DNA from 2 places in the Bacillus sp. AFS053548 genome. Region 2 is predicted to be linked to the other one. Evidence: riboswitches for the same ligand, from Rfam matches in the RefSeq annotation. Region 2 holds a riboswitch; the other holds the start of a gene.
The links. Region 2 has a riboswitch for thiamine pyrophosphate ahead of CN946_RS05155 (ABC transporter substrate-binding protein). Riboswitches for the same ligand answer to the same signal wherever they lie in the genome.
Positions count from the first base shown of each region.

Region 1: linked by a shared signal. The riboswitch ahead of thiC (phosphomethylpyrimidine synthase ThiC) and the one ahead of CN946_RS05155 (ABC transporter substrate-binding protein) in region 2 are both predicted to bind thiamine pyrophosphate.

Region 1 is NZ_NUHI01000034.1:25,416-36,425, reverse strand. It holds gene CN946_RS17960 (small acid-soluble spore protein H) at 1-72, shown strand, start outside; gene thiC (phosphomethylpyrimidine synthase ThiC) at 318-2,096, opposite strand; TPP riboswitch at 2,234-2,348, opposite strand; TPP riboswitch at 2,583-2,692, shown strand; gene CN946_RS17950 (thiamine phosphate synthase) at 2,783-3,397, shown strand; gene thiO (glycine oxidase ThiO) at 3,381-4,472, shown strand; gene thiS (sulfur carrier protein ThiS) at 4,499-4,702, shown strand; gene CN946_RS17935 (thiazole synthase) at 4,705-5,472, shown strand; gene CN946_RS17930 (ThiF family adenylyltransferase) at 5,469-6,476, shown strand; gene CN946_RS17925 (hypothetical protein) at 6,665-7,471, opposite strand; gene CN946_RS17920 (cation transporter) at 7,557-7,757, opposite strand; gene CN946_RS17915 (heavy metal translocating P-type ATPase) at 7,770-10,163, opposite strand; gene CN946_RS17910 (metal-sensing transcriptional repressor) at 10,179-10,478, opposite strand; gene CN946_RS17905 (hypothetical protein) at 10,595-11,010, shown strand, end outside.
Region 2 is NZ_NUHI01000008.1:46,558-67,019, reverse strand. It holds gene yihA (ribosome biogenesis GTP-binding protein YihA/YsxC) at 414-998, opposite strand; gene lon (endopeptidase La) at 995-3,319, opposite strand; gene lonB (ATP-dependent protease LonB) at 3,642-5,339, opposite strand; gene clpX (ATP-dependent protease ATP-binding subunit ClpX) at 5,526-6,797, opposite strand; gene tig (trigger factor) at 7,151-8,431, opposite strand; gene CN946_RS05220 (hypothetical protein) at 8,846-9,829, opposite strand; gene CN946_RS05215 (DUF4240 domain-containing protein) at 9,947-10,504, opposite strand; tRNA gene CN946_RS05210 (tRNA-Arg) at 10,701-10,774, opposite strand; tRNA gene CN946_RS05205 (tRNA-Gly) at 10,778-10,851, opposite strand; gene CN946_RS05200 (metallophosphoesterase family protein) at 11,087-11,590, opposite strand; gene CN946_RS05195 (XTP/dITP diphosphatase) at 11,590-12,210, opposite strand; gene rph (ribonuclease PH) at 12,235-12,975, opposite strand; gene CN946_RS05185 (GerMN domain-containing protein) at 13,162-14,205, opposite strand; gene CN946_RS05180 (helix-turn-helix domain-containing protein) at 14,406-14,630, shown strand; gene CN946_RS05175 (TatD family hydrolase) at 14,933-15,700, opposite strand; gene CN946_RS05170 (ABC transporter ATP-binding protein) at 15,705-16,436, opposite strand; gene CN946_RS05165 (ABC transporter permease) at 16,433-17,200, opposite strand; gene CN946_RS05160 (thiamine-binding protein) at 17,200-17,490, opposite strand; gene CN946_RS05155 (ABC transporter substrate-binding protein) at 17,503-18,495, opposite strand; TPP riboswitch at 18,584-18,693, opposite strand; gene racE (glutamate racemase) at 18,922-19,713, shown strand; gene CN946_RS05145 (RrF2 family transcriptional regulator) at 19,811-20,254, opposite strand; gene hmpA (NO-inducible flavohemoprotein) at 20,441-20,462, shown strand, end outside.

The DNA of each region.
Region 1 (11,010 bases), on a different contig from region 2:
GCTAGAATCTATCCGCTTGGTCAACCAGATCGAGAGGAAGAAGTTTCAATCAATAGTTTGTCAGAACATTAATTTTCGAGTAAAAAAACAAACCTCTTTGTTTTGAGGTTTGTTTTTTATTGTTTCACGTTTTACCAAGACAAGCTTTCAATTAAACTGCATTTAAGGCATTCCTGAATCGTATCTTTCTTCTGGAAATCGTGTACACAATTTTTTTGAATTGTGATCAATTCGATTTTTAACTGACTCATATTTCTTTCCAAATTCTTTATTTCTTTTATGATTTCTTCTACCCTATTCATATAAGGCCCACACCCTTATTGATAGATTTCTCCGCCTTGTTTTCTAAATTCAAGTGCTTTTTCTTTCATTCCTTCTTCAATGATTGAATCATTCTGAAGTTCTTCTTGTTTTACTAAATCTCTAATATCTTGTGAGATTCTCATACTACAGAATTTTGGACCACACATTGAACAAAAATGTGCTGTTTTAGCTCCTTCAGCAGGTAATGTTTCGTCATGATATTCAATTGCTCTTTCAGGATCAAGGGAAAGATTAAACTGATCACGCCATCTAAATTCAAATCTTGCTTTTGAAAGTGCATCATCTCTTTTTTGTGCACCAGGGTGCCCTTTTGCTAAGTCAGCTGCATGCGCTGCTATTTTGTATGTAATAACACCTACTCTAACATCTTCTTTATTTGGAAGACCTAAATGCTCTTTCGGAGTTACATAACAAAGCATTGCAGTACCAAACCAACCAATCATTGCTGCACCGATCGCTGATGTAATGTGATCGTATCCAGGTGCAATATCAGTCGTTAACGGTCCTAATGTATAAAATGGCGCTTCCTGACAGATCTCTAATTGTTTATCCATATTCTCTTTAATTAAGTGCATTGGTACATGTCCCGGTCCTTCAATCATAACTTGAACATCGTGTTTCCATGCAATTTTCGTTAACTCACCTAGTGTTTCCAATTCAGAAAACTGTGCTTCGTCATTTGCATCGGCGATTGAGCCTGGTCTAAGTCCATCTCCTAAAGAGAATGTTACGTCATAACGCTTCATAATTTCACAAATTTCTTCAAAATGAGTATATAAAAAATTCTCTTTATGGTGAGCTAAACACCATTGAGCCAAAATAGATCCACCTCGAGATACAATTCCTGTCACTCGTTTTGCCGTTAATGGGATATATCGTAATAATACACCCGCGTGAATCGTAAAATAGTCTACCCCTTGTTCCGCTTGCTCGATTAGAGTGTCTCTAAATACTTCCCAGCTTAAGTCTTCCGCAATCCCATTAACCTTTTCAAGTGCCTGATAAATCGGAACTGTCCCTACTGGTACTGGAGAATTTCGGATAATCCATTCACGTGTTGTATGAATATTCTTCCCAGTAGAAAGATCCATCATCGTATCCGCTCCCCAACGAGTAGCCCATGTCATTTTTTCTACTTCTTCTTCAATTGAGGACGTAACGGCTGAATTACCTATATTGGCATTAATTTTCACATGAAAATTACGACCGATAATCATTGGCTCACTTTCAGGGTGATTAATATTCGATGGAATGACAGCCCTTCCTTTTGCAACTTCATCGCGAACAAATTCAGCTGAAACATTCTCTCGAATTGCAATAAATTCCATTTCAGGTGTAATAATCCCTTTACGAGCATAATGCATTTGAGTAATATTTCCATGATCCTTTGCACGTAATGGTTTTCTTTTTAACCCTTTAAATACCTCAACATTATGTTGATCTGACTCTTTTCTATATCCATTATCTTCAGGCTTTATTTCACGCCCTTCATACTCTTCAACATCATTTCGCTCGATTACCCAGTTTTGTCTAATCGCCTTAAGTCCCATTCGAATATCAACTGAGCTAGCTGAATCTGTGTAAGGTCCGCTAGTGTCGTAAACTCTAACTGGAGCATTTTCTTCTTCGCCAAAAGTACCAGTTGTTGGACTTAATTGAATCTCACGCATTGGTACTTTAATGTCAGGTCTAGATCCTTCAACATACACCTTATTACTCCCTGAAAAACTAGACATGATGGAAAAATTCATTTCATTTACAGAATTGTTCATTTGATTTCATTCCCCTTTTTAATTAGTTTAAAAAGGACGAAATCCAATCCATTTAAAGCATGAAAAAAAGCCGAAATCTTATATTTAAGACCCGGCTAAATGTTAGTAAAACTACATTAACAATTATGAAATCATTAATGAGAAATTTCTAACTTCCCCACGCTGGTATGAACCAGATCAGGTCCTGAGGGTTAAGAAACTTATGCACGTTTCTCTCTCAGCCCAACTAATTGGACACCCCTAGTCAATCGATTAAATTGTTCCACCTAAATATAAACCCTCATTTTTAAAATGTAAATGCTTTTATTTCCCTAAAATTTTACAGAAATGGCCAATTCAAAAAAATTTAAGCTTTTTTATACTCGCAAAAATACTTGATTTCATTATGCTTCAAGCCCAATTTCTGGTAAAAAAATAGATTAGTAAAAAATATTTAGTATTGAATATTATTTTTTATATGCTATGCTAAGATTAATTTTCATACATATTCATCACTAGGGGATCCCTTGATAAGGGCTGAGAATAAAGTAGTTACTTTTAAACCCTCAAAACCTGAACAGGCTAGTACCTGCGTAGGAAAGTGGCGCATTTTATATTTTTCCTGCGTGCAATGTAACCACTTTCTTTTTTTAGGAAAGTGGTTTTTTTGTTTGAAAAAATTTTGCTAATGAAAGAGGCGCTGGGACATGGAACTTATTGCAATTACAGATGATCAGCACTCAGTCGAAGTACTTGCTACAAAAATAATTCAAATAATCGATGCAGTCGACTATGTACATATTCGTGAAAAATCGAAAAAGGCAATCGAGCTAATATCACTCTTAAATCTACTAAAAATGAACAAAGTAGATATGAAAAAAATTGTTTTAAATGATCGATTAGATATAGCTATTTTCTCTAATCTATCAAATATTCACTTGCCAGGACATGGTCTTCCACTTGTTGATGTAAAAGAATATTTTCCTAATTTACGAGTAGGAAAATCAGTTCACACTCTTACTGAAGCAATACAGGCAGAAAATGATAAAGCTGACTATATTATGTACGGTCATTGTTTTGAAACAGAGTGTAAAAATGGATTAACACCTAATGGAATTGAACTAATTCCAGAAATGAAAAAAACGTTAACTATACCAATCTATGCAGTCGGCGGAATATTACCTGAACATATCCAAGTTCTAAAAGAGAACGACATTGATGGTATTGCTGTCATGTCTGGCATATTTTCTGCTCAAAATCCTCTAGAAGCTGCGCTGCAATATTTTGAAAGGTGCAAATTCGCTTATGAACAAGAAATTTGATGTGGTAGTAATTGGTGGAGGAATAATAGGTTGTTCCATTGCTTATTATCTAGCGAAAGAAAACATTAATGTCGCAGTTCTTGAAGGACAGCAAGTTGGACAGAAAACAACTAAGGCAGCTGCTGGAATGCTTGGTGCCCATTCCGAGTGGGATCACTCCGAGTCATTTTTTACTTTTGCAAGAAACAGTCAATTAACTTATTTTCATCTTCAAGAAGAATTAAAAGAATTATGTGGAATTGATATTGAACTTAAAAAAGGTGGCATTTTCAAACTAGCTTATACAGAATTAGAAAAAAAACAATTAACTCCCCTACTCACTCAAACTTCGGCACTTTGGTATAACCAGGAGGAGTTAAAAAAGCAGATACCTGGTGTCCATTCAAACATTATTGGAGCAGCTTATATTGAAGACGACGTGAATGTATTACCTGTTTCTGTCTGTAACGCATTTTGTAAAGGTGCTCAACTTTTAGGTGCAACTATTTTTGACTATACACATGTATTTCAAATTCAAAAAAATGATTCACATTATTTAATTAAAACAACAAATGGTAATTTTGAAGCAAAAACCATTGTAGTTGCAAGTGGCGTTTGGAGTAATTCATTGTTTGGACAGCTTGGATTACATCACGAAATTATTCCCGTTAAAGGTGAATGCATCTCGGTAAAAAGTGAAAAAGTTGCATTAAAGCATACTCTGTTCCATGAACAAAATTATATTGTTCCAAGGAATGACGGACGCCTTGTCATCGGAGCTACGATGATTGATAACGAATGGAATGAGAACCCTAGTTTAGGGGGAGTTGAGTCATTAATACGAAACGCTAAAAAAATGCTTCCCGAAATTGAAGACATGAAAATTGATTCATTTTGGGCAGGATTACGACCGCGAACTATAGACTATAATCCCTTTATTGGTACTCATCCAGAAGAAGATCAAATCTTATTTGCGACCGGCCATTTTCGAAATGGAATATTGCTTGCACCGGCTACTGGAAAATTAATTCGAGATTTGATCCTTAAGCGGAAAGTCGATCGTAACTGGATCGAAGCATTTAAAATCAATCGCTAATTTTAACTCTTTGGAGGTGTAAGCATTTGGAAATAAGATTAAACGGAAAGAATATCGATATTTCGAGCAAAACCTGTACAATTCAGGATCTACTTAATGAATATCAATTAGAAAACCGAATTGTTATTGTCGAGGTTAATAAAGAAATTATTTATAAAGAACAGTATCCGTTAACCCGTCTCTCAAACGGAGATTCTGTAGAATTAATACATTTTGTAGGTGGTGGCTAATTATGTTAAAAGTAGGAAATCATACGTTTCATTCAAGATTATTATTAGGAACAGGAAAATACCCTTCATTTGAAGTCCAGAAAGAAGCTGTTGAAGTATCGGAAGCCGAGATACTAACTTTTGCTGTTAGAAGAATGAATATTTTTGAAGAATCTCAACCAAATTTTCTTGAACAATTAGATCTATCGAAATATAAATTATTACCTAATACGGCTGGTGCAAAAACCGCTGAAGAGGCAGTTAGAATTGCTAGATTGGCAAAAGCGTCAGGCTTGTGCGATATGATCAAGGTAGAAGTAATTGGGTGTGATAAATCATTATTACCCGATCCAATCGAAACATTGAAAGCTTCAGAAATGTTATTAAACGAAGGATTTATTGTATTACCTTATACTTCCGATGATGTTGTGCTTGCAAGAAGACTAGAAGAACTTGGAGTACATGCGATTATGCCAGGTGCATCTCCAATCGGTTCCGGAAAAGGAATTATTAATCCATTAAATCTTAAATTCATCATTGAGCAATCGAATGTACCTGTTATAGTAGATGCCGGAATCGGGTCACCAAAAGATGCTGCTTTTGCAATGGAGCTAGGTGCTGATGGAGTCCTTTTAAATACTGCAGTTTCTAATGCGAAAGATCCTGTAAAAATGGCAGTTGCAATGAAGCTTGCTATTGAAGCTGGAAGGCTTGGTTTTGAGGCAGGAAGAATTGAAGAAAAAAATTATGGTGAAGCTAGTAGCCCAATCACAGGGTTGGTGAATTCTTGACAAACCGTTATGCAAAGCAAGAATTATTTTTAGGAAGCGATTGTCAATCAAACTTACAAAAAGCCAGTGCCATTATTATTGGTCTTGGTGCACTAGGCTCATCAATAGCAGAAATGCTTGTAAGGGCCGGCATTGGAAATATAACAATTGTTGACCGTGATTACGTTGAATGGAGTAATTTACAAAGGCAATCTCTTTATACTGAAGAGGATGCTAGAAATAAACTACCTAAAGTAATTGCAGCTAAAAATCGACTTCAACAAATTAATAGTGAAGTATCGATTACTAGTTTAATAAAAGATATTACTAGTCTTAATATTGAAGAGATGATTAAAGGTCAAACAATCATACTAGATGCAACAGATAATTTTGAAACTAGAATGGTAGTGAATGATGCAGCTATTAAGCATGGAATTCCTTTTATTTTTGGTGCGTGTGTAGGAAGCTATGGCCTCTCATTTCCAATTATTCCAGGTAAAACCCCATGTCTTAACTGTTTATTAAATCATATACCAACTTTAAATATGACTTGCGATACAGTAGGAGTAATCAGTCCAATTGTGCAAATGATTGCTGCCTACCAAGTAACCTATGCCATGCAATATCTTACTAACTATGAACTTTTACCAATCTTACAATCGATTGATGTTTGGAAGCATGAAAAGTCTGATATAAACATTGAAAAATTGAAAAATAAAAATTGTCCAACATGTGGTCCTATAAGAAGTTATCCATTTTTAAAAGATGATGACCATATGAAGTCATACGTTTTATGTGGAAGAGATGCAGTCCAATTAAGAGTATCATCTCCTAAAATCCCAACACTAACTAACCTTTCTGAAAGATTACAAGGGTTAGTAAATGATTTGATTGTAAATCCTTATTTATTGTCATGTACATATGAAGATCATCGCATTGTTCTATTTAAAGACGGTCGAGCGATTATTCACGGTACAAAGGAACCATCTGTTGCTAAGGAGCTCTATCGCAAAGTTTTAGGTTAAAATAGAAAAATACCCTTTCAAAGACTAATAATTTACTAGTCTTTGAAAGGGCTAATTATAAACAATTCCTATAATTTAATTAGATTCATTCCCTACTGAACCTGCTAATGTTAAGCTAGATTCTTCATCGATTGGAAATTCAATAACTGTTCTTCCAACATTAATACAGCAGCTATCATGGAAGGAAATTATGGTACGTCTACTATAAATGGTACGATAAACACATTGCCATTTTGCTTAAACTGTCCCCATATTTTATACAATCCCTTTTTTGGAAAACTCGTCATGAATTCCGCAACAGGTCCGCTTGATTTTTCATTCATAGGATGCACATGTAAATATGTATTAGTGTCGCCACTAATCGCAACAACATGACCAACTGCACCTAAATAAGGCTGTAAATCATTAATATCTTTTTTTGTTTTAGCATCTTTGATCGTATATGTCATTTTAACTTCATGATCTGTCGTTAATTTATCAAATTTTAAAGTAATCTCTTTTCCATCAATTACTTTTGTTAATACTTTATCCGGTATTAGTGAAACCGGTTTGACTTGTTGCCCAGAAACTTTTACTAATTTGGATTTTACGTTTTTATCGGAGTCCTTAGGTTTAAAATCTGTAAATAACTTATACTCACCGCCATTTGGAAAGTTCGGTATTACTGTAAACAATCCTTTACCCTTATATTGTGGATGCAAATGGTCAAAAAAAGATAAATCCTTACTTACAACGATCAAATGCATTAATTTTTCATGTTCAATTTCAAACTGTTCAACTGGTTTTCCTTTTAAACTATTAACCTGTATGTTTAAATCTACTTTATTATTACTCTCTGGAATACCATTAAATGAAAATTTTACTTGAGTAGTATCTATCTCTTCTTTTGTTTCATGATTCATATTTTGATGAGTTGATCCTGTGTGTGTCTTACTTTCACAACCACTTAATCCAAAAACAATAACAAAACTAAGTAACAACAATAAGTATTTCATCTAATTCTCTCCCCAGTATAGTATTTTTTTTCAAATAAAAAGCGAACCTATAGTTCGCCTTTTATTTGTTCGATAAACATTTAGTTTAAACGATATCGTACCCTTGATCTTCAATAGCCTCTTTCACTTTCTCAATTGTTTCAGCGTTTGAAGTATTGAATGTTACTTCTTTATTTTCTAAACTTACGATTATATTATTTGTACCAGACACTCCTTCTACAGCTTTCATAACTGCAGCTTTGCAGTGTCCACATGTCATACCTTCTACTTTTAAAATTGTTTCCATTCCTAAATCCTCCTAAATTTTTATGCGTTTTAATCGTAATGCATTTATGACAACCGATACAGAGCTAAATGCCATGGCAGCACCTGCAATCCAAGGCTGCAACAACCCTAAAGCTGCTATCGGTATACCTAAACTGTTATAAAATAACGCCCAAAATAAATTTTGGCGAATATTATTCATAGTTTTCTTACTTAAGCTAATAGCTTTCGGAATATGTGATAAGTCGCCACCTACTAGCGTAACATCCGCTGTTTCAATCGCTACATCTGCACCAGTACCAATCGCCATACCAATATCAGCTTTAGCAAGAGCTGGAGCATCATTAATCCCATCTCCAACCATCGCAACAATTTTCCCTTGTTTTTGTAGTTCAGCTACTATATCTGCTTTTTTCTCTGGTAGAACTTCAGCAAATACATTTTCAATCCCAACTTGATCTGCAATCGCCTGTGCTGTGTGTTTATTATCACCGGTTACCATAAAAACTTCTATTTTTAAATCCTTTAATGCTTTAATCGCATTTCTTGAAGATTCTTTTATTGTATCGGCTACGGCAATAATACCTTCTAGCTTCTCTTCAATTGCTACTAACATTCCTGTCTTTCCAGCAGATTCAAATACGATTAATTGTTCATTTACTGAAGAAAAATCGATATTCTTTTCATTCATTAACTTTCTAGTACCGATATATACCTTTTTATTTTCAATCAAGGCTTCTACTCCATGTCCAGGTATGGCAATAAACTCTGTAATATCAGTTAGTTGCAATTCCTGTTTAACAGCGTATTGAACAATTGCTTGTGCTAAAGGATGCTCTGACATTTTCTCTACACTTGCAACGAGCTTCAATAAATCCTCTCGATGATTTAAATTAATGATATCTGTTACTTCAGGCTTTCCTTTTGTAACAGTACCTGTTTTATCAAGAATGATTGTATTAATTTTTTGGGTAGTTTCTAGAAATTCTCCGCCTTTGTATAAAATCCCATTTTCCGCACCTTTTCCACTTCCAACCATAATCGAAGTTGGTGTAGCAAGTCCTAAAGCACAAGGACATGCTATGACTAAAACAGCTATTGCTACTTCAATTGATTTGGGCAAATTTTGTGGATCGATTACAAAAAACCAAATGATAAATGTCAATATAGCTATGCCAATCACAATTGGAACAAATATATTCGAAATTCGATCAGCTAATCTTTGAATTGGTGCTTTTGAACCTTGTGCCTCTTCAACTATTTTTACAATATTTGCTAATGCCGTATCCTTACCAACCTTCTCAGCTCGTATTGTTAAAATACCATTTCCATTGACTGTTGCTCCAACAACTTTATCATCCGTCTTTTTATCAACTGGTAAAGACTCACCTGTAATCATTGATTCATCAACTGTAGATACTCCCGAAACAATGACCCCATCCACTGGAATTTTCTCACCTGGTTTAACAAGTAGTAGATCTCCAACTTTTACAGCTTCCAATGGTACATAAACTTCATTTCCATTTTCTAAAACAATTGCTTCCTTAGCTTGCAATTCCATTAGTTTTGAAATTGCTTCAGTCGTTTTCCCTTTAGCAATATACTCAAAATATTTTCCAAGCAATACTAACGTTATTAAAACCGCACTTGTCTCAAAATATAGATGCGGCATATACATACCATTATTTATTGTCTTAATTGACTCAACTAAGCTATAAAAGTAAGCAGCCGATGTTCCAAGTACGACGAGCACATCCATATTCGCACTATAATTTCGTATTGCTTTAAAGGCTCCCACATAAAAATGCCAACCTATAATAAACTGTACAGGAGTTGCAAACAAAAGTTGAAACCATGGATTCATTAATAAATGTGGCATCCATATATTTGTACTAAATGGCAGATGGGATACCATCGAATACAAAAGTGGAAGTGAAAGTAAGATTGAACTAATCAATTGAATCTGTTTGTTTTTTGTTGTGTCTTTTTCTTTAACTGCATTTTCTTCTTTTATAACTGCTTTATAACCAATATGACTAATTTTATCTATTATCGATTGAAGTGAACTTACTTCAGATAAATAGGAAATCGTTGCTATATTCATTGCTAGATTAACATTAATTTGAATAACACCATCCATTTTCCCTATTACTTTTTCGATTCGAGCTGAACAAGCAGCACATGTCATTCCTTCAATATTTAACGTAATTTTTTCAACTGCAACCTCATAACCAATCGTATGGATTTTTTCTATTAAATCAGAAGTTTGATATTGTCCTTTATCATAGACAATAGTAGCTTTTTCTAATGCAAGATTCACATTCGCTTTCAAGCCATCCATTCGATTTAAGCTTTTTTCGATCCGGGTTGCACATGCGGCGCAGGTCATACCCTCTATGCCAAGGGTTAACTGCTTTGCATCATTCATTCTAATCAACCCCCTTTACTTTACGTAACGCTTAATAACCTCCATTAATTCGTTAACCGATTCTTCGCCATTGTTTTCTTTAACTGCCTTAACCATACAATGATTCGCATGTCTTTCAATTAATGAGAAACTTACCTTTTTCATAGCAGCTTCAACTGCCATAATTTGCGTCAAAATATCTATACAATATCGGTCCTCTTCGACCATTTTTTGAATACCTCTTACTTGCCCCTCTATTCTACGAAGACGCTTCATTAAATCGTTAATTTCGTCTTCACTTCTTGGAACCATTTGATCATCATGGCAATTTTCCATTTTATCACCTCACCATTATTATATACTCATAGGGGGTATAGGTGTCAATTTTTTATTCTATTTATTTTAAGTTGTCCATATGATGGTAAAAAGCGGATAATTAGGGGGGATCATATATGTTCACCAGTTGGGTATGTATTAGCATAATGCTTTTTATAACAATCATTTCGATCCACCTCAAACCAACAAAAAATGACCAGATGCATCAAATGATGTATATGATGATGATCAGTATGACTACTGGTTTAACAATAGGTGTGCTCATTACACTTTCAAATCACCAACAATTTTTCCATTCCTTACTCATTTCGATGGGCGTATCTGCACTCATTGGATTATTTATCGGCTTTCGATTACATTTCCTTGCACTACTTGAGGGGATCTTTACTGGAATGATGGCCGGTATGATGGGGAGCATGATCGTTGTAATGATTTCAATAACCGAGGCAAAAGCTTTATTATTAATTTGTTTATTGTTATTAACTTGTTCAGCAATCTTTTGTTCTACTATGTTTTTAAGTCAGCGATTCCC
Region 2 (20,462 bases):
AAAATAACTAAGTAATAGTTTACAGATTAAAAATTTGGAATAAAAGGTAAATATTTCCTAAAATGTTATTATCAGTAATATGAATAATGAACGTTCTTTAGAGATTGAACTTATATATAGTTAGAATTCTTTAAAACTTTTGTTCAATAAAATGTAAAAAAATGGTAAAAAAATTATAATTCTTTAAGCCTGCTTCTTCTATTTATAAACAAAACTAACATACGGATACGACTTTTTTAACTTTCTATTTTATAGGTTACTTTTTAATTTCCCACCAGCTTTTTTATAGTTTACGGTCAATTGCTGACCATGCTTTTTTTATCTAGCCAGTCTCAGATGAGAATTGAATTAAAGGCCAGAAGGGAAAGGTTTGAAACATAAAAAAACTGGTGGATTGTTCTCCACCAGTTTTTTTATTTACACATACGATCAATTACTGACCATGCTTTTTCTTTACCCATACCAGTTTCAGATGAGAATAAAATTAATTCATCCCCTTCTTCAATCTGTAACTTTTCACGAACTACTTTTGCGTGTTTATCCCATTTTCCTTTAGGGATTTTATCTGCTTTTGTTGCTACTATAATGACTGGGATTTGGTAATGCTTTAAGAAATCATACATCATTACATCATCTTCTGTTGGTGAATGACGTAGATCAACTAATAAAATAACAGCTCTTAATTGCTCACGGGTTGTAATATATGTTTCAATCATTTTTCCCCATGCTTCTCGTTCCTTTTTGGAAACCTTAGCATACCCATAACCTGGTACGTCAACGTAGAAAAGCTGTTCATTAATTAGAAAGAAATTTAATGTTTGCGTTTTCCCAGGTTTTGATGATGTTCGGGCTAATGCCTTACGATTTAACATTTTATTTATAAATGAAGATTTCCCTACATTTGAACGACCTGCCAAAGCTATTTCAGGAAATTGTGTATCTGGATATTGATTTGGTCGGACTGCACTAATGACAATATCCGCTGTTGTTACTTTCATTTTTTCACTCCTACTATTGCATGCGCAAGCACTTCATCTAAATGGGAAACAGGTATAACAGTTAAACCTTCTTTCACCATTGGTGGTACATCTTCTAAATCTTTTTCGTTTTCTTTAGGTATGATAACAGTCGTTAAACCTGCACGATGCGCACTAAGCATTTTTTCTTTTAATCCACCAATAGGTAATACGCGACCACGTAATGTGATTTCACCAGTCATTCCAACCTCTTTACGGATTGGTTTATTTGTTAATGCTGAAATCAATGCTGTTGCCATCGTTATACCTGCTGAAGGGCCATCTTTTGGAACCGCACCTTCTGGAACATGAATATGAATATCATATTTCTCATGGAAATTTTGGTCAATATTCAGCTCTTCTGCTTTTGAGCGAATATAGCTAAATGCAGCCTGTGCTGACTCCTTCATGACATCCCCTAGCTTACCAGTTAAAGTTAGCTTACCCTTTCCAGGATATAGTGATACTTCAATAGAAAGTGTGTCTCCACCAAATGCAGTATACGCTAAACCTGTAGCTACACCAATTTGGTCTTCACTTTCCATTTGACCATAAGAGAACGTTTTCTTACCTAAAAATTCTTCTATATTTTTATCGGTAAATATTATTTTTTGTCTTTCGTTTGAAACAATCAACTTAGCAGCTTTTCTACATAGTGTCGCTAGAACTCGCTCTAATGATCTTACTCCTGCTTCACGTGTATAATGACGAATAATTGCACTCAATGCACTTTCACGAATTTGTACAGTAGATTTATTTAAGCCATGCTCTGCTAATTTTTTAGGGAATAAATGTTTTTTAGCTATATTAACTTTTTCTAGTTCAGTATATCCAGATAAAGCAATAATCTCCATTCGATCACGTAATGGACCTGGAATAGTTGATAAATCATTTGCAGTTGCTACAAATAAAACTTGAGATAAATCAAATGGCTCTTCGATGTAATGATCACTAAATGTATGATTTTGTTCAGGGTCCAAAACTTCTAACATTGCTGATGCTGGGTCCCCTCTAAAATCGCTCGACATTTTATCAATTTCATCAAGTAAGAATACAGGGTTATTTGTTCCTGCTTTTTTCATACCTTGGATAACTCGACCTGGCATAGCTCCGATGTATGTTCTTCTATGTCCTCTTATTTCTGATTCATCTCTTACGCCACCTAGAGAAACGCGTACAAAGTTTCTAGACAATGCGTTTGCGATTGATTTCGCTAAAGATGTTTTACCAACTCCAGGAGGACCAGCTAAACATAAAATTGGACCACGTAATGAATTCGTAAGTTGTTGAACAGCTAGATATTCTAATATTCTCTCTTTTACCTTTTCAAGACCTTCATGTTCATTATTCAGTATCTTTTCGGAACGATGTATATCCAAAGTGTCTTCTGTTTGCTTAGACCATGGTAGAGCTACCATCCAATCTAAATATGTACGAACTACACCTGCTTCTGCAGCATTAGGAGGTAGTTTCTCATATCTAGCTAACTCTTTTAATACTACTTCCTTTGTTTCTTCAGGCATATTTGCCTCTTCGATTTTTGTTAAAAACTTATCAACTTCTTCAGTTTTACCTTCACGATCACCTAGTTCGCGTTGAATAACCTTTAATTGCTCTCTTAAGAAATATTCTTTTTGAGTTTTATCAATATTTTTCTTAACTTGTAAGCCTATCTTTTCTTCAAGCTTCAATAATTCTTTTTCATCTTGAAGGAAATTTAAGATAATATGTATTCGTTCAGTAACATCAATTGTTGCTAATATTTTTTGCTTTTCTTCTTCCCTTAATGGAATTGAATCGATCATTGCATCTGCAAGTTTACCCGGGCGGTCTTGCTTAACAATTGAAGCAATAGTCTCTGGCAAAATTCGCTTAGATAATTTACTGTATTGTTTAAAATGCTGCAATAAAGTTCTCATTAAAGCACGAAGCTCTTTAGATTCGTCTTCTACATCTGGATATTCTTCTACCTTTGCAGTAAAGAAATCATTTTGATCAATAATTGATTTGATTTTTCCTCTGTGTAATCCTTCGACAGTAATACGAACAGTGCCATTTGGAAGTGTAATTTTTTGTGTTAATTTAGCTAAAGTTCCAAACTGGTACAATTCGTCTTTCTTTGGATTTTCAGTATCTGCATCTATTTGAGTAACAACAAAAATTAAATGATCTAACTCATCAGCTTCTTGTATAGCTTTTATCGATTTCGTTCTTCCTACATCTAGATGTGCAATAGTGGCAGGAAATACACTAATTCCTCTTAAAGGTAGGAGGGGTACAACTTTTTCTTTTGTAACATTCATTACGTTACACCTCCATGTTTTTCATTCTATTTAGTTATTTTACCTTAACATATATATCATTTACAATGATATGCCTTAAAAGAAATAAAGAAGCGACATAATCAATCAACAACTGCCTAGAACATAACATAAATATATGTTTTTTGCGATTATCTTGTTTTTGACTAGAAATACGAAGTAAGACTTGTAATAAGATTAAATCATATAGTATGTATTTCTACAAAATAAAAAGTGTTCGCTCACTTCATTGAAAAATAGAATGCAAAAATAGTTTGTATTCTTTATTTATTCAAAATGAAATGATTCGAACACTTATTTTTATCTACATAGATTGCGATTGATTCTCTTCAAACAATGTTAATTGCTGGAAATCAGTTTTTGTTTCAGCAGGTAGTTCAAATTTCCAATTATCTTTAAAAACTTCATGGAGAACTTTTTCTATACGATCTACCGCTAATATTTCTACATCTTTATATTGATGTAATGTAGCTTGATCGTTCTCTTTCGGAACAATAATTTTTGTTGCTCCTGCTTTAACGGCTGCCTTTACTTTTTCTGGAACACCGCCAACTGGTTTTACATCACCTTGAATGCTCATTTCGCCAGTCAAAGCGATTGTATTTAATACTGGTACATTATTAACCGCTGAAAAAATACCAACTACCATGGCAATCCCTGCAGATGGGCCGTCAATTAATGCGCCACTTGGAAAATTAATGTGAATCGTAAAGTCATCGATTGGTACACCAATTTTTCGTAAGATTGTCGTAACATTTTCTAAAGAGCCTTTTGCCATACTTTTTCTACGAATGGATTTAGCTTGATTACCTAAGCTTTCTTCCTCAACAATTCCTGTAATTGTAATTGAACCCTTACCGATTTCTTTTGCCTTCATTGCAATTACTTCAATCGGTAGTAACGCACCAATATTTGCTCCATAAACGGCTAAACCGTTCACCAAACCTACTGTTGGAGTTTCTGGAATTTTGTTAACAAGTCTTGGTGATAAACGACTTACAGAAACAACCCATCCAATATCATCTTCTATTAATTCTTTTCGTCCAGAAGTTAAAACCATACCGCCAGCTAACTGAATTAAGTTAATCGCTTCACGTCCATTTTTTGCATATGTACCTACTAATTCTAAGGCTTTTTCTGAGAGGCTTAATTCAATTTTTTCAGCAGATCGTTTAGCTACTGCTTGAATTTCATCCTGTTCTAATTCTCTAAAAAATATTTCTAAACAACGTGAACGAATTGCCGGTGGGATATCTTCTGGTGATCGTGTTGTGGCACCAACTAATCTGAAATCTGCTGGTAAACCGTGTTTAAAAATTTCATGAATATGTGCTGGTATAGAAGGATTTTCTTCTTGGTAATAGGCACTCTCAAACTTAACTTTTCGGTCTTCAAGTACCTTAAGCATTTTATTCATTTGAATTGGATGAAGCTCGCCAATTTCATCAATAAATAAAATCCCTCCATGCGCGTCAGTTACTGCTCCTTTTTTAGGTTGAGGAACACCTGCTTGCCCCATCGCACCTGCACCTTGATAGATTGGATCGTGAACAGAACCGATTAAAGGATCCGCAATTCCTCTTTCATCAAATCGAGCAGTTGTAGCGTCTAATTCTATAAATACAGCATCTTGTTTAAAAGGTGTATTTGGGCTCTTCTTCGCTTCTTCTAATACAAGTCTAGCCGCTGCCGTTTTTCCGACACCAGGCGGTCCATAAATGATTACATGTTGAGGATTAGCACTGCACAGTGAAGCTTTTAAAGCTTTTATTCCATCCTCTTGGCCAACTATTTCATCAAAAGTGTTTGGTCTAACTCTCTCTGCTAACGGAACAGTTAAAGAGATTGACTTTAATTTACGTAACTGCTCCATTTCTTTTTTAGATTCCCTGTCAATCGAGACTTTAGTTGTTCGTTGACCCTTTAATAAATGAATAAAATACAATGCAACGATTGTACCTAATGCTAATTGAGCTAATAATATAATAGTTGTTAAACTCATTCTTTACCCCTCCACTGAAGTAGAAATTAATTTTAGTATCGCCCTCTAAATGGAAGGATAAACCAAATTTTAAAAATTAAAGGCAAGGTTTTTCGAGTAAAGTTCCTATGCATTTATGAAAGATTTAAAAAATCACTAAAAAAAGTCAAAATAAAAAACCAAATGCAAATGCATTTGGTTCCTTACTTAAGCTAATTTATTTGCTTTTTTCTTTAACTCTAATTCTGTTCCATCTTCTAGTACAAGCTTAGGAGCTGCACCAGTTTTAACAGTTTCTGCTGAGATAATACATTTTTGAATATCCTCACGTGAAGGTAATTCAAACATAATATCTAACATAATCCCTTCAATGATCGAACGTAGTCCACGAGCTCCAGTTTTACGCTCAATTGCTTTTTTAGCAATTTCAGTTAATGCGTTATCCTCAAACTCAAGTTCAACTTGGTCAAGCTCTAGTAATTTTTGATATTGCTTAATTAAAGCATTTTTTGGTTTAGTTAAAATTTCAACTAATGATGCTTCATCAAGTTGCTCTAAATTAGCTAAAACTGGTAAACGACCGATGAACTCCGGAATTAAACCAAAGCGTAATAAGTCTTCTGGTAATACATGGTTTAAGATTTCTTTTGAACTTAAATCACTCTTTTCAGAATCACCACTGAAACCAATTACCTTTTTACCTAAACGGCGTTTGATAATTTGTTCGATGCCATCAAATGCTCCACCACAAATAAATAAAATATTTGTTGTATCAATTTGAATGAATTCTTGATGTGGATGCTTACGACCACCTTGAGGAGGTACGCTTGCAACAGTTCCTTCAAGAATTTTTAAAAGTGCTTGCTGAACACCTTCACCTGACACATCACGTGTAATTGAAGGGTTTTCAGACTTACGTGCAACTTTATCAATTTCATCGATATAAATAATACCTTTTTCAGCACGTTCTACATCATAATCAGCTGCTTGGATTAATTTTAAAAGAATGTTTTCAACATCTTCCCCAACATATCCAGCTTCAGTTAATGAAGTTGCATCTGCAATCGCAAATGGTACATTTAAAATTCGTGCTAAAGTTTGAGCTAATAATGTTTTACCACTACCAGTTGGCCCAATCATTGCAATATTACTCTTTGATAACTCAACCTCATCAATTTTGCTATTTGAATTAATACGTTTGTAGTGATTATATACAGCAACAGATAACGCTTTTTTCGCATTGTCCTGACCAATAACGTATTCATCAAGAATTTCGCAAATTTCTTTCGGTTTCGGAACGTCTTTAAACTCTACTTCCTCTTCTTTTGCTAGCTCTTCTTGAACAATTTCAGTACAAAGCTCAATACACTCGTCACAAATATATACACCAGGTCCTGCAACTAATTTTCTAACCTGAGACTGTGACTTCCCACAGAACGAACATTTTAGCTGTCCTTTTTCTTCGTTAAATTTGAACATATGTTCACTCCCTCTAAAAATTTCTAAAAACACTCAATATGTATGTAATCCCAAAAATATGTATCTTGTAGCTATATAATAGCATACAAAATAAACAAAGCAATTAATTACTACTCTAAAATTGTTTAAATTTTTAGAATATATATATTCTAATCTTAAGCTAATAATCCTTCTTTTGAAGAATTATTTTTAGTATAGCCACAATAATTTTTTAAAATCTGTATAACAGATTCTAACATATGTATATGTGTATTTTAAAGGAATCAGTTCACTTTACCAAATATTTCATTATTTAAAAACAAGGCACGAAAAATCTCGCGCCTTGTTTAAGTCAATATATGTTTATTTAACGCTTATTTTTTTCTGCTATCTACTAATAATTCAACAGCTTTACGGATTTGAATATCATCACGTACAGCATCAGTTCCACCTAGCATAGTTATTAATTGCTCAGAAGGAACGTTGTACATTGCAGATAAACGAGCTAATTCTTCGTTCATTTCTTCTTCAGTTGCATCGATTTTTTCAGCTTCGATGATCGCATCGATAGTTAAGTCGATTCTTACACGAGCTTCAGCATCTTGACGCATTTGAGTACGAAGATCTTCTTCTTTAGTACCAGTGAATTGGTAGTAAAGCTCTAAGTTTAATCCTTGTTGTGCAATACGTTGTTCAAAGTCTTTAACCATACGGTCAACTTGGCTTTCGAACATTACGTCTGGAATTTCGATTTCAGCATTTTCAGCTGCTTTTTGAACTAAAGCATCACGTAAGCTACCTTCAGCTTGAGATTTTTTAGATTCAACTAAGTCATTTTTGATTTTAGCTTTAAGATCTTCTAAAGTTTCTACTTCGTCATTTACGTCTTTAGCAAACTCGTCGTTTAACTCAGGAAGTTCTTTAGCTTTAATTTCATGAACAGTTACTTTGAAAGTAGCAGCTTTTCCTGCTAATTCAGCACTGTGGTATTCTTCTGGGAATGTTACATTAACATCAGTTTCTACACCAGATTTAGTGCCGATTAAAGCTTCTTCAAATCCAGGAATGAAAGAACCTGAACCGATTTCTAGTGGATAGTTTTCACCTTTTCCGCCTTCGAAAGCAACGCCATCAACGAAACCTTCGAAATCGATTACAGCTGTATTACCATTTTCAACAGTACCATCTTCTTTAACTACTAACTCAGCTTGACGCTCTTGTAATGTAGTTAATTCAGCTTGTACGTCTTCGTCAGTTACAGTTGCATCCATTTCTTCAACTTCTAAGCCTTTGTATTCGCCTAATTTTACTTCAGGTTTTACAGTAACTTTTGCTTTGAAGATTAAAGTTTTACCTTTTTCCATTTGCTCAACGTCAACTTCTGGACGATCAACTGGCTCAATACCAACCTCTACAACAGCTTTGCTGTAAGCTTCTGGTAAAAGTACATCTAAAGCATCATTGTAAAGTGCTTCAATACCAAATTTTTGTTCGAAAATTGGGCGAGGTAATTTACCTTTACGGAATCCCGGTACATTGATAGTTTTAACAACTTTTTTGAAAGCTGCATCTAAACCTTTATCTACTTCAGAAGCTTCAACTTCTACAGTTAATAGACCAACGTTAGCTTCTAATTTTTCCCATTTAGCAGTCATTGTTAGTTCCCTCCAAAATTATCTAAAAAAATATATGTGTTTACGTATTTTCGTACTATACATGCTTGTCCATTTTTAATAAAGAAAATGCATGTATAATTAAGTAAATAGTCGTTACAACCATTCTATTATAACACATTCCTTTTTTGTTTCAATATTTCCTATTTTTATAAGGAGAAAATATTAGGGTTTTTTAATTTTGAATTTTAAAACAGTTTAGTTCCTATAAAAAGTAGAACGATAAATTCTATTCCCTATTGCTCGCTTTCCGTATGGCGTGATCTAAGACCCTCATCGCATTCTCTCCAATTAGAACTCGGTATTATCGCCATTTCCATCAATTTAAAATACCTTTTTTTACATAAAAAAAAACATAGAAGCCCAAATGGAACATCTATGTTTTTTCCAACAATTTCATTTTATGGTAAAGTATCCTTCATCTTCAAAACGTTTTACTAAAGCAATGGCACTTTTCACAGGAAAATATTCTACATTAAATAAGTCTTTTAGTTCCTCTTCATCTACACTACGATCAAAAAATTGTTGGACGATACAATAAAAACAAGCAGCCCATGTATTTATATCCGCTGGTATTGGGATAAACGGGAAGTAAATTGTTATAAAGTGTTGGAAGTGTGTTTTTGCGATTTCAAAAGCAGAAGGGTCTTCACTTTCTAATACGTCACTTAATTTTTTTAATATAGCATCTACAAAGATTTTATGTTCATCGACTGAAACCGATGTATTCCAAATCATCCTTTGGTTTACTTTGTTAAGTTCAAAATCTTTATCGATTGATTGTTCTTGTAAAATAAACAAAATAAAACTTTGAATTAACGGATTTGTTTTGGTGCTTTTTAATATTTCGCTAATTTGATCGATAACAAGATTACAATCTAAACCTCTTAATTCATTAATTAATTCAAGTTGCTTATCAATCGGCTCAGAATTTTCAACGATCATATGTAAATTAAGAATTTCACCCTTGATGCCTTCACGATCTGAAATTACTTTCTTTGATAATGAGAGCATCGCCTGAAACTTATCCATCTGATTTTCATCAATCCGTTTTTGGGTGAGTAGTCTTTTTATATTTTTTTGTAATTCTTCATATTCTTTTAATTGAAATAAAATGCTTATGTATACTTCAATTGCTTCATCACTCTCAAATGGCCCGAAAACTAAATCCTCACATCTTTCCTTAGCTTCCCTGGCCCGATTCCCTTCTAAAAGACACGCGACTGCAGCAAGCTCTGTTTGAGAATTATGCTCATTCATTTCTTTTAATTGATCACATAACATTAAAGCTTTACTAAAATTTTTTTCTTCTAATGCTTTTTTACCTAAATTTATTATCCGATCCTTCAGTTTAGGAAAAAAGACAATATTGTCTTCCATGTTACTCTCCCCTAACATTTGTTATTTCCTGCACAAACTAGTTATGAAAAAGTGTATCATGAATTAAAATTAATTAAAATATTAAAGATACAAGTATGCATGAAACAGTTTTTAACTTTAGCACCCTAATGGTTTATTACCAAATCTTTTCCATAGCTTTGGAAACTTAGGTTTTAATTCGTCTTTTGACTTCCAATCGATCGTTAATTGTTGTTCAGGATAATCATAGCCTTTGCTTTCAATTAGTGAATTGAACTCATTCCACAACTGATCATCCCAATCATCATCGCCCTTACGCTTGATTGTATACGCTTGTAAAGCTAGATCTAACATATCTTCCAATTCTGGCGTAAGTCCTTCTTCTTCATAAATAGGAAAGATGTATTCAGCTAAATAATCTGGGTCATTTAACGTTTTCTTGTAAACTTGTTCTCCTTGACCGATTAACCAAGCTCTAAAATGTGCAAATGAATCCTCAGAACAGCCATCCATAATGATCCATGCAGCTCCTAAAAGATTTGCGGTATACGCTTTGGAAAAAAAAGTTTCAAAATGAATTTCAAAACTAGCTATCTCTTCCTCTGATTGTTTTGCTAAATGATTTATTACCCATTCATACGGTTCTTCAACAATATGCATTTTAGATATTAAGCTCCAAAATTCTTTTTCGTTCATTTATATCACTCCACTCTTTTATTTATATTAGAATAACATATCTAGTATAAATTTTATGATGATCTAAGATTTCTATTAAATGATAGGAATCCATCCTAATTTATATAGTAAACGTAATTCATCATTTTATTTCTAAGTAGTTAAAACACAAAAAAAGACACTTATTTTACATTTCGTAAAACAAGTGTCTTTTGGACGTCCTGAGAGGGATTCGAACCCCCGACCGACGGCTTAGAAGGCCGTTGCTCTATCCTGCTGAGCTACCAGGACATATGGAGCGGGTGATGGGAATCGAACCCACGACCGAAGCTTGGAAGGCTTCTATTTTACCATTAAACTACACCCGCATATTTGTTATTTTTTTATTTCTTTGCGACATCACCCTGTCGACATATTTTATTATAGTCACTATACAAATTAAAGTCAACACTATTTTAAAACTTTTTTTCCAAAATAAAGGAAAAAATTTAAAAGTTGTATAATTACCTTAGTTTATTAGGGTTTTCCGGCTTTTAGTACTCCAAATTTTTTTGTTTTTAGATAAGGTTAGTAGCATATAAGCTACTAACCTCCTGTTATTCATTATAATTCAAATGAAGTTGTTATAAGCTCCGTTCCATCTGTATTATAAAAAGTAACATTAGCTTTCTTACCAAATATTTCAAGAATAGCATAAGTCTTTTCTTTTCGCATTCTCGGTAATAAAATGCTGCCAGGGTTAATAAAAAGCACACCATCAATTACTTCGGCTCCTAATACATGTGAGTGACCGAAACAAGCAATTGTTGCTCCAACTTCTTTACAACGATAATACAGCTTTTGTAATGACTGTTTTATTCCATGTAAATGACCATGTGTTGCATAGATTGTATATTCATTCCCACGGTGAATAAATTCTTCAGGGAATTCTCCTCTGAAATCACAATTTCCTCTTACAACATTATAATCCTCTAGTTCCTTAGCATTCACTTCTAATTCTGAATCTCCACAGTGAATCATTAAATCTACACTGTCACGATATCGGTCGGCGATTTCTTGCAATGGTTTTGTCAATCCATGGCTATCACTTACAATTAGTACTTTCATTAATTTGATCCTCTTAGTAAAAAGTCTTTATCTTCTTTATTTATTACACTCATTAATGATTTAATTGCATTAGCGCGATGACTTAAGCCACCTTTTTCATCTGTTGTTAATTCAGCCATCGTTTTATCTAATTCTGGCAAAAAGAATATTGGATCGTAGCCAAAACCATTTGTTCCTCTTTTTTCATTGGCAATATACCCTTCAACTGTACCATAAACAGTGATTGTTTCTTTGCCTGGAACCGCTAAAGCTAAAGCACAATAAAATCGCGCAGTTCTTTTTCCAGGAAAAACTCCTACTAGTTCACTTAAAACTTTTTGTAAATTATCTTCATCACTTTTATGTAATCCGGCATATCGAGCAGAATAAACACCTGGTCTACCTTCAAGTGCATCCACTATTAAACCAGAGTCATCTGCAATGACTGGCGTATGTAACTCACTCGCTAAATACTCAGCTTTTAAAATCGCATTTTCTTCAAATGTAGTTCCTGTTTCTTCAACTTCTTGAATATCAGGAAAGTCTTTTAAAGACTTAATTTGAAATCCCATCGGGTTAAAAAGTGCTTCAAAATCCTTCACTTTACCTTGATTATTTGTCGCAATAATGATTGTTTCCATCCTTAAAGTCTCTCCTCGAAATGATTATTGAAATTTAATACCTTCTTGTAATAACACTTCTTTTTGTTTTTCAATTAGAGATTTAATTCCTAATTCACCTAAAGATAGTAACTCATTTAATTCTTCTCTTGAAAATGTTGCTTCTTCACCAGTTCCTTGAAGTTCAACAAACTGTCCTTTTCCAGTCATAATAATATTCATATCAACACTTGCAGCAGAATCTTCTACATAATATAAATCTAGTACTGGTCCAAGGTCATCTAAAATACCAACCGAAGTTGCTGCTAAATAATCTTTTACAGGATACGATTTCAATTTATCCATTTTAATTAATTTATCAAAAGCAAGCATCATCGCAACAAATGCACCAGTAATTGAAGTAGTTCTTGTTCCTCCATCTGCTTGAATTACATCACAATCGATCCAAATTGTCTTTTCACCAAGTGCTTCTAAATCAACTACTGCTCTTAACGCTCTTCCTATTAAACGTTGAATTTCCATTGTTCGACCAGTAACTTTACCTTTAGATGATTCACGTATTGTACGCTCTTGAGTAGCCCTAGGTAACATTGAATATTCAGCTGAAATCCAACCTTTTCCACTATTTCTCAAAAATGGCGGTACACGGTCCTCAACTGTTGCATTACAAATTACCTTCGTATCACCAATACTGATCAGCACAGAACCTTCTGCATGCTTTGTATAGTGAGTAATAATCTCTATGGGTCTAAGTTCATTATTTAATCTTCCATCTGTTCTTTTCATGATCGTTCCTCCTACAAAATCTTCCAAATACTAGTATAGACAAAAATGTGATTTCATTTCTACTTATTAAGTGTAATTTATAGATAAAATTAAAAACCTTGTACAAAAATCATCACAATTTTTGTACAAGGTTTAAATTTAAAACATTTTTTTAAAGTTAAATATTATCTTTCCCTAACCACTGGCTTACAATTTTTTTGTATTTACATCCTTAGGTCTAGAAACAGGTTGGCTTAAAGGCTTGCCTTGTTGGTCTAGCGCAGTTAATTTTCCATTGATTTGAATTTCAATAGACTTAACTCCTTTTTGCTCAGTTAAAGAAAGTACAAGTGGCTGTAGTACATCATTATTGATCATATTTTTTGCAATATTTCCATAGATACCATCGTTAAAATTAAGTACTAGTTTACCGCCTTTGAAAACAGGTTGACTAACTAGTTTCGTATCAGTTCCAAAATCGGAAACTAAATTCGAATATTCAGATGGACCTTTTACAAGTTCATTTACGATTGCTGAATATGAATCTGTTTCAGCATTTGAAATCCTAGTCGTTACAGGTACATAATAAGTGTCTCCCATTTCCCCTTGAGAAACATAATATAACGTAACTGGTCTGGAGTTCATAATATCTACAATATCACCTTTATCAAAGTTAATTCCATCATCTCTTGTTAACCCATCACCAATTTGAGCTTTATTTACTGGCATCGATGCAAGCTCTTTTCCGTTTACTCGAATTTTCACCTTTGTCACATTATCAAATTGAGTTAACGTCCAAGTAACAGCTTGAAACACTTTTAATTCATCTTCAGCACGGTATTGCTTAAATTCTGGTGAAAAATCAGCAATAATCGTACCATCCTTTTGAGTTTGAACACCTAAAACTTCAGTATTCGGAGGTAAAACTGCTTGGAAACCATTCGGTAATTCATCTGTAACAGGACCATCTTTTACTAAGTACTCTAACGCTTGTTTAGCCAAGCTAGTAGACTTAGGTAATTGGAACGTTTGCGGTACAATATACCCGTTACGATCAATTAAATATAATTCCCTTTTTACAGTTTCCTCTTTCTTTGCTACTTCTTTTGAAGGTTGATCACTTTTATAAACTACAGTTTTAGGTGGATCAATGTCAGTTGAAGATTTCGTTGGAAGTAAACTACATCCACTCATTGTTGCAATTCCACATACCGCTGCCGCTGTTACTAACAATCTTTTTTTCATCACCATACTCCCCCCACGCTTTTTTACTATTTATACGAGCCTGTACATTTTTTAGAACAAGCTAAATAGAAAAAAATAAATAATTTAAATCTAGCTCTAAATTTACTGGAAATATTCACCTAAAAGACCTATCGTTCATATGATAAAAAGACTAAATGAATACCCATCCGAAGAACAGCTCGGTCAAGCAAGGAGGGTTAGCACAGTTGAAGGATAGAGACTATCAAACAAAGCACACACTCACAAAGCGTGAAAAAGAAGTATTCGAGCTTCTTGTTCAAGATAAGACTACAAGAGAAATTGCTGAAGAACTTTTTATAAGTGAAAAAACTGTGAGAAATCATATTTCAAATGCAATGCAGAAGCTTGGGGTTAAGGGGCGATCACAAGCAGTTATAGAGCTTCTTCGTATGGGAGAGCTTGAACTGTAGTTATTTTGTAGAAACACTTCTACAAACCAACATACTGCCGGCATTCTAATCACATGCCGGTTTTGGTATTTACATTGAAACTTAAGTTTTACATTTCACTATTTTCTTGCTTGTAAAGAATCTGATTATCTAAATTGAAAGTTTAACTTTATATCCTACTTATAGTAGATAAAAAAGCCTATCCGTAAATTAGGATAGATGCTCTGCTATAGGGGGATTTTATTTTAGCTCTTTTTACCTACCTAAAACTAAACTAATTAAAATAAAAAAATCGTTTCCTGTTGGATAACGATTTTCTTATTTTATATACTATAAAATTTCTTAGTATTTTCATATAAAGTTTTATATGCATTTGATAGATCTATCTCTTTTAACTCAGCTATCTTTGCAACCGATTGATGCATAAATTTTGGATGTGTCCACTCATTCTCAAAAGGCCCTTCAAATGGCCAAGGACCATCTGTTTCTATCATCATTAATTCTAAAGGATACTTTTTTACTAAGTCTTGAATCTCATTTTCATATAATACATCTGGTGTAATTGAGATAAAATACTCATTTTGCATCATCCGTTTAATTGTAAGTTCGTCCCCTTTAAACCAATGAAAATGGGCTTTTTTAATAAAATATTTTTCTAATAGATTACAGACGGTTTCGGCGTCCTCATACACCGCATGTAATATAATCGGTTTATTTAACTCTTTTGCAAGTGAGATAAATTTTTCTAGTAATTGAATATAAGGTACGTAATCAATCTGTTCTTCTAAATTCTTATAATATGGTAAACCAACTTCCCCAATTGCGACCATTTCATCCTGATTATTCTTAATCCATTCAATTAATTGATTAACCTCTTCATCAGATGGGATTTGTTGTTCAGGATGAAATCCGAATGCTGGATATACACTATTATTTTGATTTTTTAACTCTAAATTTTTCTTACTAGATTTTAAATCCATCGATACCGAAATGAGCGCCTCGATTTCGTGTGTTTCTAAATTAGCTAATATTTCTTCTCTTTGACTAATATCATAAGAATCTAAATGAATATGAGCATCTATCATTTTCATCGTATTACTCCTTCTCTAAAGCCAAATAGATTTTTCTTTTATATTCCGTAAATTCATCACTCAATAATAATTCTTTTTTACGTGGTCTTGGAAATGGAACAATGATTTCTTCTTTGATTTTTGCGGGTTTGTCAGAAAATATATATATTCGATCAGACATTAACAACGCTTCATCAATATTATGCGTTACTAATAAAATTGATCGTCGTTGCTCCTCCCATATTGATAAGAGCCATTGTTGCATTTCAAGTCTAGTGAACTCATCTAAAGCTGAAAAAGGCTCATCCATACACATGAACGACTGCGGTGCTAGTAGAGACCTTAAAAATGAAACTCTTTGTTTCATACCACCAGATAATTCATGAGGGTAAGCATTCTCATAGTTTTCTAAACCAGTTTTTTTAAGCCAGTCTCTTGCCAACTTTTCATCAGGTTTATGCTTTAATTCTTGTGACAAAACAATATTTTTTAATACTGTTCTCCAAGGTAGTAATGAATGATCTTGAGGCATAAAACTAACATGACCAAGTTCTCCATTTATTATCGACCCATTTAACTTTACTTCTCCGGAATCAGGTTTTAGTAAACCACCTATAAGATGAAACAACGTACTTTTCCCGCTACCAGATGGGCCTAAAATTGAAACAAATTCTCCCTCGTTTACATAAAGAGAAATATTCTCTAGAACTTGATGACCGCTATAACTCTTTGATAATTGTTCCACTTGTAATGTCATTTCCGTTTCTCCCCTTTAACTTTCCATTTAACAGTAAAACGTTCAATTACGACTATTAGGAAGAAGAAAAGCATACTTAAAAACATAATGATAAAAATTGAAACAAATACTCGATCTGTTCTAAATGAAGATGAAGCTAAAGTCATATACACCCCAATTCCAGATTTCGCTCCGAGCCATTCAGATATAACTGCCCCCATAACACTATAAGTTGCAGAAATCTTTAAGCCTGAAAAAATGGAAGGTAGAGAAAAAGGCAATTCAACTTTCCAAAAAATTTGTGATTTGGATGCTCCCGCCATTTTCATATAATTTATTAGTTCACTTGGTGTTTGTCGGAAACCATCTAAAGCTGAAACTGTAACTGGGAAAAAACAAACAAGAGAAATAATAATTAATTTAGGTAATACACCAAATCCAAACCAAATAATTAAAAGCGGTGCCAATACGATAATTGGTACATTTTGCGAAAGAATTAATAATGGGTAAAAAGCTTCCCTAACACCTGGAATTAAATGCAATAGAAATGCGATTAAAAATCCTAATAAACTACCAATTAACAATCCAATAATCGTTAATTGAATTGTAGAAGAAATATGAGGAAGTAGTGAATCAGATGACTTCATTCCTTCTTTAAAGATTGCGATCGGTCCTGGCAATAACCAAGATTCGATTTTCCAAATTTTAATACTTAGCTGCCAACAGATTAAAAAAAGCAGGATGACAACGATTGGTTGCCATCCTTTAATATTTTTTGATTTCATTAACGGTACTTCTCCGTTAACACATCCATCGTAATACCTTGTGGTTGATAAAGTATTTTCATTTGAGTTATAACATTGTGGCAACCTATTTCAATCATTCTTTCATTCATTTTTTGAACAACCATTAATAATTGATTCAAGTCGCCTTCCATAGTTGTTTCCAATGGTTGAACTTGATATTTTACACCTGATTCATCAATAATTTTAATTGCTTCATCAACTGCTGGAATAACATCCTCAATATTATTTGTTTTCGGTATAATTTGGACACTCATTAAAGTAGATTGCATTTTTGCTCCTCCTTATTTCGCTGGTAAGAAATCATTCGTAAATGCTTCTTTCGGCTTAAAGTTTCCTTCTAATAATTTATTTTCAGCTAAGAAATCAGCATAGTTTTTCCAAACTGATAACTTTTGCTCACCCCAACGGTCTGCATCATCTTTATATTTAGATGCTAACCATTCTTGGCTTTTTTCCACTAATTTTTTATCTAAATCTGGATTATCCTTTATTAAAATCGATGCAGCTTCTTTTGGGTTATCAATCGCAAAATTATATCCTTTTGATGCTGCAGCCACAAACGCTTTTACTATTTTAGGGTTTTTACTAATCATTTTTTCGTTTGTAGCTAAAACTGGAGTATAGTAATCTAGCTTTTTACTATAATCAGTTAAATAAATCATGTTTAATTTTTCTCCACGTAGCTCTGCTTCAATCCCTGTCCATCCTTGATAAATCCACGCAAAATCGATATCTCTCTTTACCGCTGTAAAGAAATCAGCATCACCCATATTAACGATATTTAACTTATTAACATTAGCATTTTCTTCTGACATAAGTGATTTTAAAATAGCCTTTTCAACCGGTGAACCCCATCCACCATATGTTTTTCCAACGAAATCTTTTGGAGACTTAATTTCTTTTTTCACTGGTGAAGCAAACCCAGAAGTATTATGTTGAATAATTGCTGCAATTGATACAATCGGTACATTTTGAACTCTTGCTTGTGTAATTGACTCTTGATAAGAAACTCCAAAATCTGCTTTACCTGATGCCACCAATTGGTCTGCACCTGTTTCTCCTGGGCTGATTATATCTACATCAAGTCCTTGTTCCTTAAAATAACCTTTTTCCTTTGCAACAAATAGCCCAGTATGATTTGTATTTGGCGTCCAGTCTAGTACGACTGTCACCTTTTTTAATTTCTTTGTCTTTTTAGTAGTAGCAGTTTTGTTTTGACCACACCCGGTTAACATTAAACAAATAGCTACTAAAAATACTACTAGTTTTTTCATTATCTATATCTCCTTTTTGTTTTTTGTTTATACAAAAAGAAAACGTCCGGATACTAACCCGGACGTAAATGCGCTGTAAAAAACATATCTAAAAAGAGATACTGTTCCCTACGCTGGCATCACCCAGATCAGGTTCTAAGAGTCAACACCTTAAGGATGCTATCTCAGCCAGCAACACTGGCTCCTCCACATTTTTCTCATATAAACTTCCCTCATTAATATAACAGATAATGATTGAATTTACGAATTATTTTTAACTTGTGTTTAAATGTTTTAATACTCTGTTAATAAGCACAATAAAACTATGAAATTTTAACATTTTTAAAAAGAGAATGATAAACAAAAATATCATTTCTTATAGTAAAATCTTAAATGAATAAAGAATATACTACATCAACAAATTATTAAGTAAAATGAGGGGATTTTTTGAATAAGCCAATCGGAGTCATTGACTCAGGTGTTGGGGGCTTAACAGTTGCCAAACAAATTATAAGACAATTACCTAAAGAGGACATTTTATATTTAGGCGATACAGCAAGATGTCCATACGGATCACGACCATATACGGAAATTAGAGAATTCACTTGGGAAATGACTAATTTTCTATTGGAGAAAGATATTAAAATGTTAGTCATCGCCTGTAATACAGCAACTTCAGTAGTCTTAAATGAAATGCGAGAAAAACTTCAAATCCCAGTCATTGGAGTTGTCCGCCCAGGTGCTAGAGCAGCAATAAAATTAACACAAAATGACCAAATCGGTGTCATAGGAACGAATGCTACTATTAATAGTAAAGCATATCATTCTGCACTAAAGCGAATTAATGACAAAGTTATAATTGAAGGTTTGGCATGCCCAGAGTTTGCTGGAATTGTTGAAAATGGGGACTACAATAAACCTGAAATATTTGAGATTGTTAAACACACTCTTGCACCGCTTATTGATTCAAATATTGATACCCTAATACTAGGTTGCACGCATTACCCATTATTAAGTCCAATCATCCAAAAAGTGATGGGACCATCAATCCAACTGATCAGCTCTGGTGATGAAACAGCTTTAGAAGTAAGTGCAATTCTGGATCAACAAAATATTTTATCTAACTCTGAAATCACTTCACATGAATTTTTTACAACTGGGGATCCAACCATTTTTAGTAAAATAGCTTCATCCTTATTCCAAGAACCGATGGAAAACGTAAAGTATATTAAACTATAAAAGTCAATAAACCACATTAAATGAAAAAAACCAACAAAGGCTTACTTTGTTGGTTTTTTTGTTTTTAAATTGGGGACGCTCTTCTATTTCAAAAAAACTATTCTTTTGTATTACTTGAAAAATAATCTTTAAGCATCGCATTGTTTTTTACAATATCATCTAATGTATATTGATCTAAAACTTTTAAAAATTGTTCTAATGCATTATTAAATATATGTTTTAAAGAACAAACAGGTGTAATAACACAAGTATTGCCGTGCTCAAAACATTCTACAATATTAAAGTCTTCTTCAGTTTTACGAATAATTTCACCGATATTTATTTCTGATGGTAATTTAGCTAAACGGATTCCACCGTTTCTACCACGGATCGTTTCGATATAGCCCATCTTTCCTAAATTATAAATTATTTTCATTAAATGGTTTTTAGAAATATCATAAGCTTCAGCGATGTCCTTAATATTAACTAATTTTTCACCTGGCTCAGAGCTTAGAAATATTAGTACACGAAGAGAGTAATCCGAATAAGTTGTTAAACGCATAACTTGTCCTCACTGTTTTATTTAAGATTAATCATAGCATAATTGTGAACTTTTTTTAAACTTTTATGTATTTTTGCGAAAAAATTCACAAAAGATGTATTTTACATATTGCTTTAAATAAATTCTAGGTCTAAGATAAAGATGTATTTATAATACTACTTTAAAACGTGATTAGGGGGATTTTTCATGCTATCTCAAAAAACAATTG